DNA from 3 places in the Endozoicomonas sp. ALB032 genome. Region 2 is predicted to be linked to each of the others. Evidence: predicted binding sites of a transcription regulator. Region 2 holds the regulator's gene; each other region holds the start of a gene.
What was found. Region 2 encodes PhoB, which activates phosphate uptake and scavenging genes when phosphate is short. Its sites were predicted from a motif close to TGTCATANNNNTGTCANA; they were not measured.
Positions count from the first base shown of each region.

Region 1: the regulator PhoB is predicted to act here: its motif matches at 1,393-1,410, upstream of ACO6VG_RS03920 (PhoX family protein).
Region 3: the regulator PhoB is predicted to act here: its motif matches at 1,780-1,797, upstream of ACO6VG_RS04840 (ABC transporter permease subunit).

Region 1 is NZ_JBLYNW010000001.1:1,244,268-1,247,552, reverse strand. It holds gene ACO6VG_RS03930 (hypothetical protein) at 1-801, shown strand, start outside; gene rplI (50S ribosomal protein L9) at 833-1,279, shown strand; gene ACO6VG_RS03920 (PhoX family protein) at 1,508-3,285, shown strand, end outside.
Region 2 is NZ_JBLYNW010000001.1:2,173,937-2,177,221, forward strand. It holds gene ACO6VG_RS07730 (chorismate--pyruvate lyase family protein) at 1-216, shown strand, start outside; gene ubiA (4-hydroxybenzoate octaprenyltransferase) at 431-1,318, shown strand; gene phoB (phosphate regulon transcriptional regulator PhoB) at 1,648-2,337, shown strand; gene phoR (phosphate regulon sensor histidine kinase PhoR) at 2,382-3,285, shown strand, end outside.
Region 3 is NZ_JBLYNW010000001.1:1,458,842-1,462,126, reverse strand. It holds gene ACO6VG_RS04840 (ABC transporter permease subunit) at 1-1,736, opposite strand, end outside; gene ACO6VG_RS04835 (RING finger protein) at 2,019-3,285, shown strand, end outside.

The DNA of each region.
Region 1 (3,285 bases), 930 kb from region 2:
ATTCCCATGCTTTTCTGGTTGAGTGCGGCTATTGTATCTCTGGTGATACTGCGTCGCGGCATTGACCACGGACTGAAAGTCCTGATTTGGGCTTTGTTACCCGGAATAGCCTGGGCCGCCTTTGGTCAATACAGCGTATTGATCGGGTTGGCAACCACAGCGTTGCTGGCTTGCGTCCTGCGCCAGACTGTCTCATGGCCGAAAACCCTGTTGGCTGTTGTGCCGCTGGGAGGCCTCGTGGCTTTTGCCATGTACCAGATATCACCGCAGATGATCAGCGTCATGGCTGGCACTGTGATGGAGTTTCTGAAAAAGAGTCTCCAGGGCAGTAGCAGTCTAGAGGCTCTGCAACCGGGTGAACATCTGAGACAGGTCCTGGAGTACGGCGTAGCGGGTGCTCTGGCCTGGGTGCACATACTGTTTTGTGTCCTGGCTTTGATGCTGGCGCGCTCCTGGCAGGCCGATCTCTATAACCCCGGAGGATTCGGTGAAGAATTCCGCAAGGTGCGGTTACCCGCAGCTGTCGGGGTAGGTCTACTGACCATCACTTTGATGGGGTCGGCGCTGTCACCTGTGATGACTGCCCTGGTACCCATCGCATCGTTGCCACTGTTTATTGCAGGTCTGGCGCTGGTCCATGGGCTGGTAAAACTGCGTCAACGGGGCAGCTTCTGGTTGATTGGACTGTATATGCTGTTGATCACCCTTACGCAACTGGCATACCCGGTTATTGTTTTGACTGCTTGTCTTGACAGTCTGTTTGATTTTCGCAACCGCGTGAGTAAGCAGATTCAGGGCTGACAGGCACTAGGTATAAGGTAAGAGGCTAGCGATGGACGTTATCCTGCTTGAGAGAGTTGCCAACCTTGGCAACCTGGGCGACAAGGTAACCGTTAAAGCCGGTTACGGTCGTAACTTTCTGATTCCTTTCAGCAAGGCTGTGCCTGCTACCAAGGAAAATGTTGAAGCTTTTGAAGCTCGTCGCGCCGAGCTGGAAAAGGCTGCTAACGAAAAGCTGGCTGCTGCCCAAAAGCGTGCAGCTGAAATGGCTGAAATCGAACTGACCCTGACCGCCAAAGCGGGCGACGAAGGCAAGCTGTTCGGTTCTATCGGCTCACGTGATCTGGCTGAAGCCATCACTGGTGCTGGCGTTGAAGTAGCCAAGAGCGAAATTCGCATGGGCGAAGGTCCCATTCGCGCTACTGGCGAATACGACATCGCCATCCAGCTGCACACCGACGTTGCAGCGACTATCAAGGTATTCGTTGAAGCTGAATAAGTTCGGTTGTAACCACGCCTGATAGAAAAATACCCGTGGGCTTAGGTCCACGGGTATTTTTTTATGTGCCTTTTGTCCTGCCTCTTCATTCGCCGTCATTTCAGTCAAAAGATTGTTTTAAATCTGTCATCTTAAATACATTTCACTGTAATTCTTGTGTCGTTTAATGAGCCTGCTTTAGAGGATATTACACAACAAATAAAGCTGGCTTGAACGAGTAGATATTACATGAGCAAATATACTTTTGATCCGACGGTGTATAACTCCAGTGATAACAGGCCGATCTCGGCAGTGCTGGAAAAAGAACTCTCCCGCCGCGGTGTTCTGAAACGTGGGGGTGCACTGGCAGCATTTAGTGCACTGGCCAGCTTTGGTTTAACGGGCTGTAACGATGACGACTCTGACGATGTTTTTTCATCAGAGCTCTCTCTTGGCTTTGACTCTATTTCCGGCTCCAAGACCGATGCTGTGTCTGTACCTGCTGGCTACTCTGCTCAGGTTCTGGCGCCGTGGGGAACGCCATTGAATGATTTAGCGGCAGAGTGGAAAGATGATGGCACCAACAGTTCCACCGATCAGGCGAATGCTACTGGCATGATGCATGATGGGATGCATTTCTTCCCCCTTGAAGGCAACAGTACTGAAGGTCTGCTGTGTATAAACCATGAGTTTATTGATCAGACGCGACTGCATCCGAATGGGGCAACTGACAATAATGGTGTACGTCCTGCTGAGGAAGTTCGTAAAGAAATTAACGCTCATGGTGTTTCAGTGGTTCACATCAAACTGACTGATGGCGTCTGGGATGTGGTTAAAAACAGCAACTACAACAAGCGTTACACTGCAGGCTCTGAAATGGATCTGACCGGGCCGGTGGCAGACAGTGATCTGCTGATTACCAAATACACGGATGAAAAAGGGAATAAAGCCCTTGCCCGGGGCACCAACAATAACTGTGGTAATGGTCACACTCCCTGGGGGACTTATCTGACCTGTGAAGAAAACTGGCCTGGCTATTTTACCCGTTCCGATGACCCGTCTAACTGGACTGAAGAACAAATACGTCTGGGTATCAGTTCCAGGGGGACCCGTTATGATTGGGATACCGCTCTATCTTCTGACGAAAACGAAACCGGCGAGTTTGCCCGTTTTGATGTAACTCCGGGCTCCGGAGATGAGACTGAGGATTTCCGTAACGAAGCTAATGGTCACGGATACATTGTAGAAATAGACCCCTATAGTCCACAGGCTAAAGCGATTAAACGGACGGCTCTGGGTCGCTTCCGTCACGAAGACTGCTCATTTGGCAAACTGGAAGAAGGTCAGCCCGTTGTTTTCTATTCTGGCCATGACAGCCGGTTTGAGTACATCTACAAGTTTGTTTCCAAAGAGCTCTGGGACGCGGCAGATGCTGACTCTGAAGATCGTCTCGCCACCGGTGCAAAGTACATGGATGAAGGTACTTTGTATGCCGCTCGCTTCGATGAGGAAGGTCAGGGTGTGTGGTTGCCCCTGACTCCCGATGCCACCACTAAAGACGGTGGAAGGTTAGGTGATATCTCAGGATTCACGACTCAGGCTGAAATTATCCTGAACACGCCGGGTGCAGCTGATCTGGTAGGCGCTACCCCCATGGACCGCCCCGAATGGACTGCGGTAGATCCGAAAACCGGCTCTGTTTATGTGACACTGACAAACAACACTGATCGTGATAACCAGGACGGCAATTCTGATACCGACACCAACGTGGCCAACCCTCGTGAAGGAAATGAGTATGGCCATATTATTCGCTGGAATGAAGGGGCTGATCCAAGCCAGTTTACCTGGGAGTTCTTCCTGTTCGGCTCTTTTGCATCAGAAAGTGCCCTGGTGAATCTCTCTGGATTGAATGAAGCCAATGAATTTGGCAGCCCGGATGGTCTGGCATTTGATGACCGTGGTTTGTTGTGGATTCAGACAGACGGTGGTGTCAATGAAAACACCAATGACCAGATGCTGGCCATTAT
Region 2 (3,285 bases):
GGTATGCGTCGGGGACCATTTGAGGTAGCGGAACTGCCGGCTCGTCAGTTTAATCCTCATCTGGTTGAAAAATACTCTGATGAAACAGCCTGGGGAAGGCGGTCGTTATTTTATTTGCACGAAAAGTCTATATCTGTTTGTGAAATCTTTTTGCCGGACCTGTCTGAACAGACAGAGAAGCACTCCAGAGTCATGTCGAAGCATCCTGAACCCTGAAGCTCTACAAGAATGATTGTTTGTCGAAGCACTTACCTCGTGAAATATAGAGATTTCCGCAGTCGGTCTGGTCATGGCCTGATTGAGAACCTGGCCTGACCTGATAAACTGGCGATGCGGGTCATGATTCAGGGCGATGAGCAATAAGAATCTCAGCGATGATAATAAAGATGCAGATAAGCAGCTAAATATTATGATGCAATTCAGAAAACCAATGGCGGTATTGGCAGGCACTGAAGTAGTTCTGCAACGATTTCCCCGTTTAAAAGATTTCTTACGGCTGGCCCGGCTGGACCGGCCTATTGGTATTTATCTGTTGTTCTGGCCTACTATGTGGGCACTCTGGGTGGCGGCAGAAGGTGTACCGAGTCTGAAGAATCTGGTGATTTTTTCGGTCGGCGTGGTTTTGATGCGCAGTGCAGGCTGCGTTATTAATGACTTTGCTGACAGGAAAGTGGACGGCCATGTTAAGAGAACACAGCATCGACCGCTGGTAACGGGTAAAATTCAGGAAAAAGAAGCGCTGATCTATTTCTCCGGTATGGTACTTTTGTCTTTCATTCTTGTACTCTTTACCAATACTCTTACCGTCCAGCTCTCTTTTGCCGGATTATTGCTGGCCTCGGCTTACCCTTTTGCCAAAAGACACACTCATCTGCCTCAGGTGGTTTTGGGGGCTGCTTTTGGCTGGTCGATACCCATGGCTTTTGCGGCTCAGAGTGGCTCGTTGGGAAACATCGTCTGGCTGATGTTTCTGGCCAATCTCTTCTGGACAGTGGCTTACGATACTCAATACGCCATGGTGGATCGTGACGATGATCTGAAAGTAGGTATCAAGTCCACAGCCATTCTATTTGGCGAGATGGATAACCTGATTGTTGGTTGCCTGCAGGTACTTACCCTGATGACACTGGCCATGGCAGGCCATCAACTGGAGTTAGGTGCTCTCTATTATCTCTCATTGTTGGCTGTCGCAGCCCTTTTCGTTTACCAGCAATGGTTAACCCGTCGTCGTGAGCGTGAAGCCTGCTTCAGGGCGTTTCTTAGTAACCACTGGGCCGGAGCCATTGTATTTGCAGGTTTCGTGTTGAGTTATCTTTGATCTTCAATCCGGCTTAGAGCCCGGTAAGTATTGCTACTTATGGTGGCTGTGGGGATAAATGGCGAAAAGCCTTACCCTGTAAACCCTGAGGGATCTTTTTATTTTTAAGCTGCAATATCAGCCTTTAGTGTGTCATCTGCCTGTAACATTTCAAAGGTGTAATGTCCGGTGTATAGTGCGGTTGATCAAAGTAGTGAGAAGCAGCCTGAGCGATAGGAAAGGTGCTGTCCTGAGACACTACCATCCTGATATAGCCCTAATGAGCTTCAGCTGATAGATGCCAGAACGTCACCGCCGAAATCGAATCGACAGATAACAGGTAGAGATTAATGCCAGGAAAGACCATTCTGATCGTAGATGACGAAGCACCGATTCGCGAAATGGTGACCGTTGCTCTGGAAATGGCAGGGTATGACTGTCTTGAGGCAGCAGATGCCAGAGAAGCGCACTCTCTGATTGTGGATAACAAACCCGATCTGATCTTGCTGGACTGGATGTTACCAGATGTCTCTGGAATTGAACTGGCCCGTCGTCTGAAGCGCAATGAGCTGACCTCTGAAATACCCATTGTTATGTTGACGGCCAAAGGTGAAGAAGACCACAAAATCCAGGGACTTGAAACCGGTGCCGATGACTACATCACCAAGCCTTTTTCTCCCCGCGAGCTGGCTGCTCGTTTAAAAGCGGTTCTCCGTCGTACAGGCGGATTTGATAACCAGTCTCCCATTGTCATCAAGGGATTGGAGCTGGACCCTGTCAGCCACAGAGTCTCTATTGATGGCTCACCTGCTGAAATAGGACCTACCGAGTACCGTTTGCTGCAGTTTTTCCTGACGCACCAGGAGCGTGCCTATACCCGTGGGCAGTTACTGGATCAGGTCTGGGGTGGCAACGTTTATGTGGAAGAGCGAACCGTTGATGTACACATTCGACGCTTGCGTAAGGCCTTAGGTGATAACTACGAAGCCTTTGTGCAAACGGTTCGTGGTACTGGATATCGTTTCTCAACGAGGGTGTAAACCTTTTATGCTCAGTGCTCAGCAGTTATCTGGCCGGGAGTAATATGACAACAATTTCAAAAACCCATTTGCTGAGCCGCATGATCGCCTACGTGATTGTCGGGTTTTCCCTGGGCTGGTTGTTTGGAGAGCCTTTTTTAGGACTCTGTGTGGTCATGGGAGGTTATTTTGTCTGGAGCTTCCGTCAGCTTTTCAAGCTGCTGGACTGGCTGAATGACCCCAAGGCCAGGAGCAAAGAGCCTCCTGAGAGTAAAGGGTTCTGGGGGCAAATTTTTGATGGTATCTATCGATTGCAAAAACAGCACAGTCGTTCCCGGCAAAAGCTGGCCGGAGTGATTGAACGTGTTCAGGAATCAACTGCTGCGCTGAACGACGGTGTTGTAATGATAGATAATCAGAGCAACCTGGAATGGTGGAATCCCGCCGCTGGAACTTTGATAGGGCTTAAGACGCCTGACGATCAGGGGCAGTTGATTACCAATCTGCTACGTGATCCAAGGTTTGTCGACTACTTTGAGCAGGGTGGTTATCAAAAAGCTCTTGAGATCCCCTCGCCAATCAACCCTGATCATCAACTGCAATTTAATATAACGGTTTATGGCAAAGGCAATCGTCTCATGACCGTTAGAGATGTCACGCGCTTGAATCAGCTGGAAGTCATGAGAAAAGACTTTGTTGCCAATGTCTCCCATGAACTGAGAACACCACTGACGGTTGTGTCTGGATACATCGAAACCATGCTGGACAGTCTGGGCCCGGATTCAGGTCTGCCCCCTGTTTGGGAAAAAGCACTGAACAGGATGCAGGAGCAGTCGCTGAGAATGCAGAATCTGGTGGCAGACCTGCTGTTGCTGTCCAAACTGGAGTCGGCTGAAGCTCAGGCAGACGAGAATGGGGTTCATGTTAAAACCCTGCTCAGCAGTATCGTTGAAGACGGATGTGCGCTCA
Region 3 (3,285 bases), 720 kb from region 2:
TTCAGGTTCATGGCAATAGCACCACTGATCAGTACCACAGGGATGAGCAGGGCTGCTTGCCAACCCTCCGGGACGGCGTGGCGGATTTTACCGGGCATGGAGTCCCAGGCAAAAGCAAAGAGCAATATGCCGATTGGAACAATCAACAAGAGTGCAAATATTCCTGCCAGACTGTTTTCGATCAGGGGGGCCAGCCAGAGACCGGCCAGAAAACCCAGAATGACCGTAGGCAGTGCTTCCATCAACTCAATGACAGGCTTTACTTTACGACGCATGGCTGGCGCCATGAAGTAAGCCGTATAGATGGCTCCGGCTATTGCCAGAGGTGTAGCCAGTAACATGGCGTAAAAGGCGGCCTTGAGAGTGCCGAAGGCCAGAGGGGTCAGGCTCAGCTTTGGCTCAAAGTCATTATTCGATGCAGACGACTGCCAGATATATTCAGGCTTCTCATAACCCTCATACCAGACTCTACCCCAGAGAGCCGACAAGGATACTTCCGGATGTTCATTTTCAACACGCCAGAATTCGGTAGAGCCATTGCTACTCACCAGCATGTAGTTGCTACGGGGGGCAATAACCAGTTGCTCAACAGGACCGTCGGTCAGCTTCTCAGTCAGCAGGGTTCTGTTGGCTGTGGTGTAGAAGATGCCAACATTACCCTTGTCATCGGCTGCCAGAAAGCCCTTGCGGCGATGCTCAGGCACTATCTGCATAATAGGTTCACCGGCCAGCTCGAACTCGCGAATTCTTTGCAGGTGCCACTGGTTTTGTTCATCTCTGACCATGAACCACTGGCTGACCATGCCGGTGTCATCGCCTATCAGCAGAGAAACTCCACCCAACAGGAATGTCATGGTTGTTACTCTGGCCGAGTCGTTAGTCAGGTCAGTCTCTGACACGACGTGAGGCTGATTGATGTTGCTGATATCGATCAGTGTCAGGCCATCAGCACCGGATTGAACAAAAAGCCAGTGCTGATCCGGAGCAATCAGTACATCGTGAACAGGTCCATCCACTTCGGGCAGAGTGACACTCATTTCTTCAAGCGTGACTTCTTCCGTCAGGAAGTTTTCTTCCTTGCTAAAAGCGGTCATATAGAGGCGCTTGTCACCATAACCGGTGAGTAGCAGCTGATCTTCACTATCACTGATACTCAGGTGTGAAACAGCCTCATTATCCGTTATCAGATCAATCGCTTCCTCACCATATGGGTAGGTGACCCTTGGCGTGATCAGCCTCTTGTCATCAGGCCAGGTAATTTGATAGCCGTGCTTGAAAATGATGACCTGACCATTACTCAGACCCGCAGCCAGGAGGTTGCTATCGGATGGATCATTGTTAATTGTGGTGACTGAGGTCCCGGCAGGAAGGGGCAGGGAATAGCGATATTTCTGCCCTCCGGTTCGGGTGGATGAAAAAGTCAGGGCACCGTCGGCAGTGATGGAAAAAGCCAGTTCAGCCTGTTCTTCCATACTCTGATAGAGAGGGCGCTGCTCCCCTGTGATCGTCTGTGTCCAGGTACTGCTTTGTTCAATTTCTGCACTTTTGAATAAAGGCCCAACTTCGTACAGAAGATAGATGAAGATCAGCAGAATGGCGGCAATAACACCGAGGCCACCGACGGCTACACCCCACCGGGTCAGGTGATCTTTGAGAAAGCGAAGTGACTGATGACGTTTATGAGCCGGGGTGTTGTAATCGACACCAGGGCTGTCTTCTATTATTGGTTGGTACATGGCACTGGTCGCAGAGATTATTGAGCGTACCTTAAAAGGTCTGTGTTACAGAAATATGACAGAATTGAAAAAAATGGGAGTTGAGTACTCAAGCCGCCACTCTCAGTATCTTGGAACAGTATACCCGGTATTGAGCGATAGATAGCCGTGACCGGACACGCTGTCTGAAAAACACCGCAGCCAAACCGCACTCTATTCAGTATCAGCTACACTGAGGCTCCAGCTGAAGAAAAGCGAAAATTTGTGTGCAACTTAAAACCGTTTTCTTTCATATTTACATTCTTGATCTCTCTGGCAGCCAGTGGATTTGCTGCTGACAACTCTCAAGGACTTCTTATTGGTATTCCCGCAACGCAAGAAGGAAAGGCAAAGCAATGGTTTGATGCGCCCTCACAAGCAAGGTCAACTGATGACGTTAAAGTTGCCCTCCTGTCATCTCTGTGGCAGTGGCTAATCTCTTCGGAGAATGTTAGTGAGAAAAGAGAGAAAAACAGCACAGGCTTTGCACTGCCGGAATGGCCCACATCAACACCTGAATCCGCCTTGCGATTATCAGGAGGCAGATTTCCACCCGACCCACCACCTCCACCATTTATGCCGGGTATTCCTGGCAAGGGATTGTTTAATAGGCCTGACTGTCAGTTTGACTACCTGTCAGCTCTGTTCAGGATCGGGCAGTGGTTGAAACAATGGTTTTATGATGGATATCGCAGCACTCCCGGACAATTCGTTACTGACACAGATTTATCTGCGGCTTTGACAGAGATTTCACAGAAGAGGGTGTTCAGCAGTTCGTTATTCCGTCAGGCGCCGTTAGATGCTTCGGAACTGCTTGCTCAACTATCGGGGAAAGATTTGTCTGGTCACAGGCAGTTGCATCAGCCAGAAACAGTTTTGTTGTATCCCGTTTTTATGCTGCCTCAATCTGATTTGGATGACTTTGAAGAAGCGCAGGGGGTTGAATATGTTGGGGAAACTTGCAGAGCATGCCGGAATAACTTTGAAGAATCTGACGACCTGGTGAAAACGTCGTGTTTGCATTTGTTCCATATGGACTGCCTGAAACGGTGTCTAACAAAAGAAATTAACATGAAAGGCAACCATTTATGTCCATATTGTCGGCAGGATCAGAGTGCTCTGGGTGACTTTCTGATCCAGAAAGAAATGCAAGAGGTGGCTCATATTGTGAAGGAAATGCTATTAGAGAGAGGAACCTGGCCTGAGAATGACAGGTATATCTATGAAAGGCTGATTCGTGCAGGAGTCAGCAATGATCCGGCCATCGCTGAGCAGGTGCGGGCACTTTGGCCATTAGTTAATTTTTACTCTGTGCGGCATCTGGTGTCACAGGTGCAGGCAGAGAGAGCGACCTGGCCTGAAAATGATGGGCATATCTTTTTAGAGATGAGAATTGCAGAAGGTATCGATGATCCAGACATTGCTGAGCAGGCGCGGGTACTTTGGCCGTTAGTTTGTTTGTTCTCCCTGCAACATCTGACGACACAAATACAAGCGGGGAGAAGGGCCTGGCCTGACGATGACTGTCCTA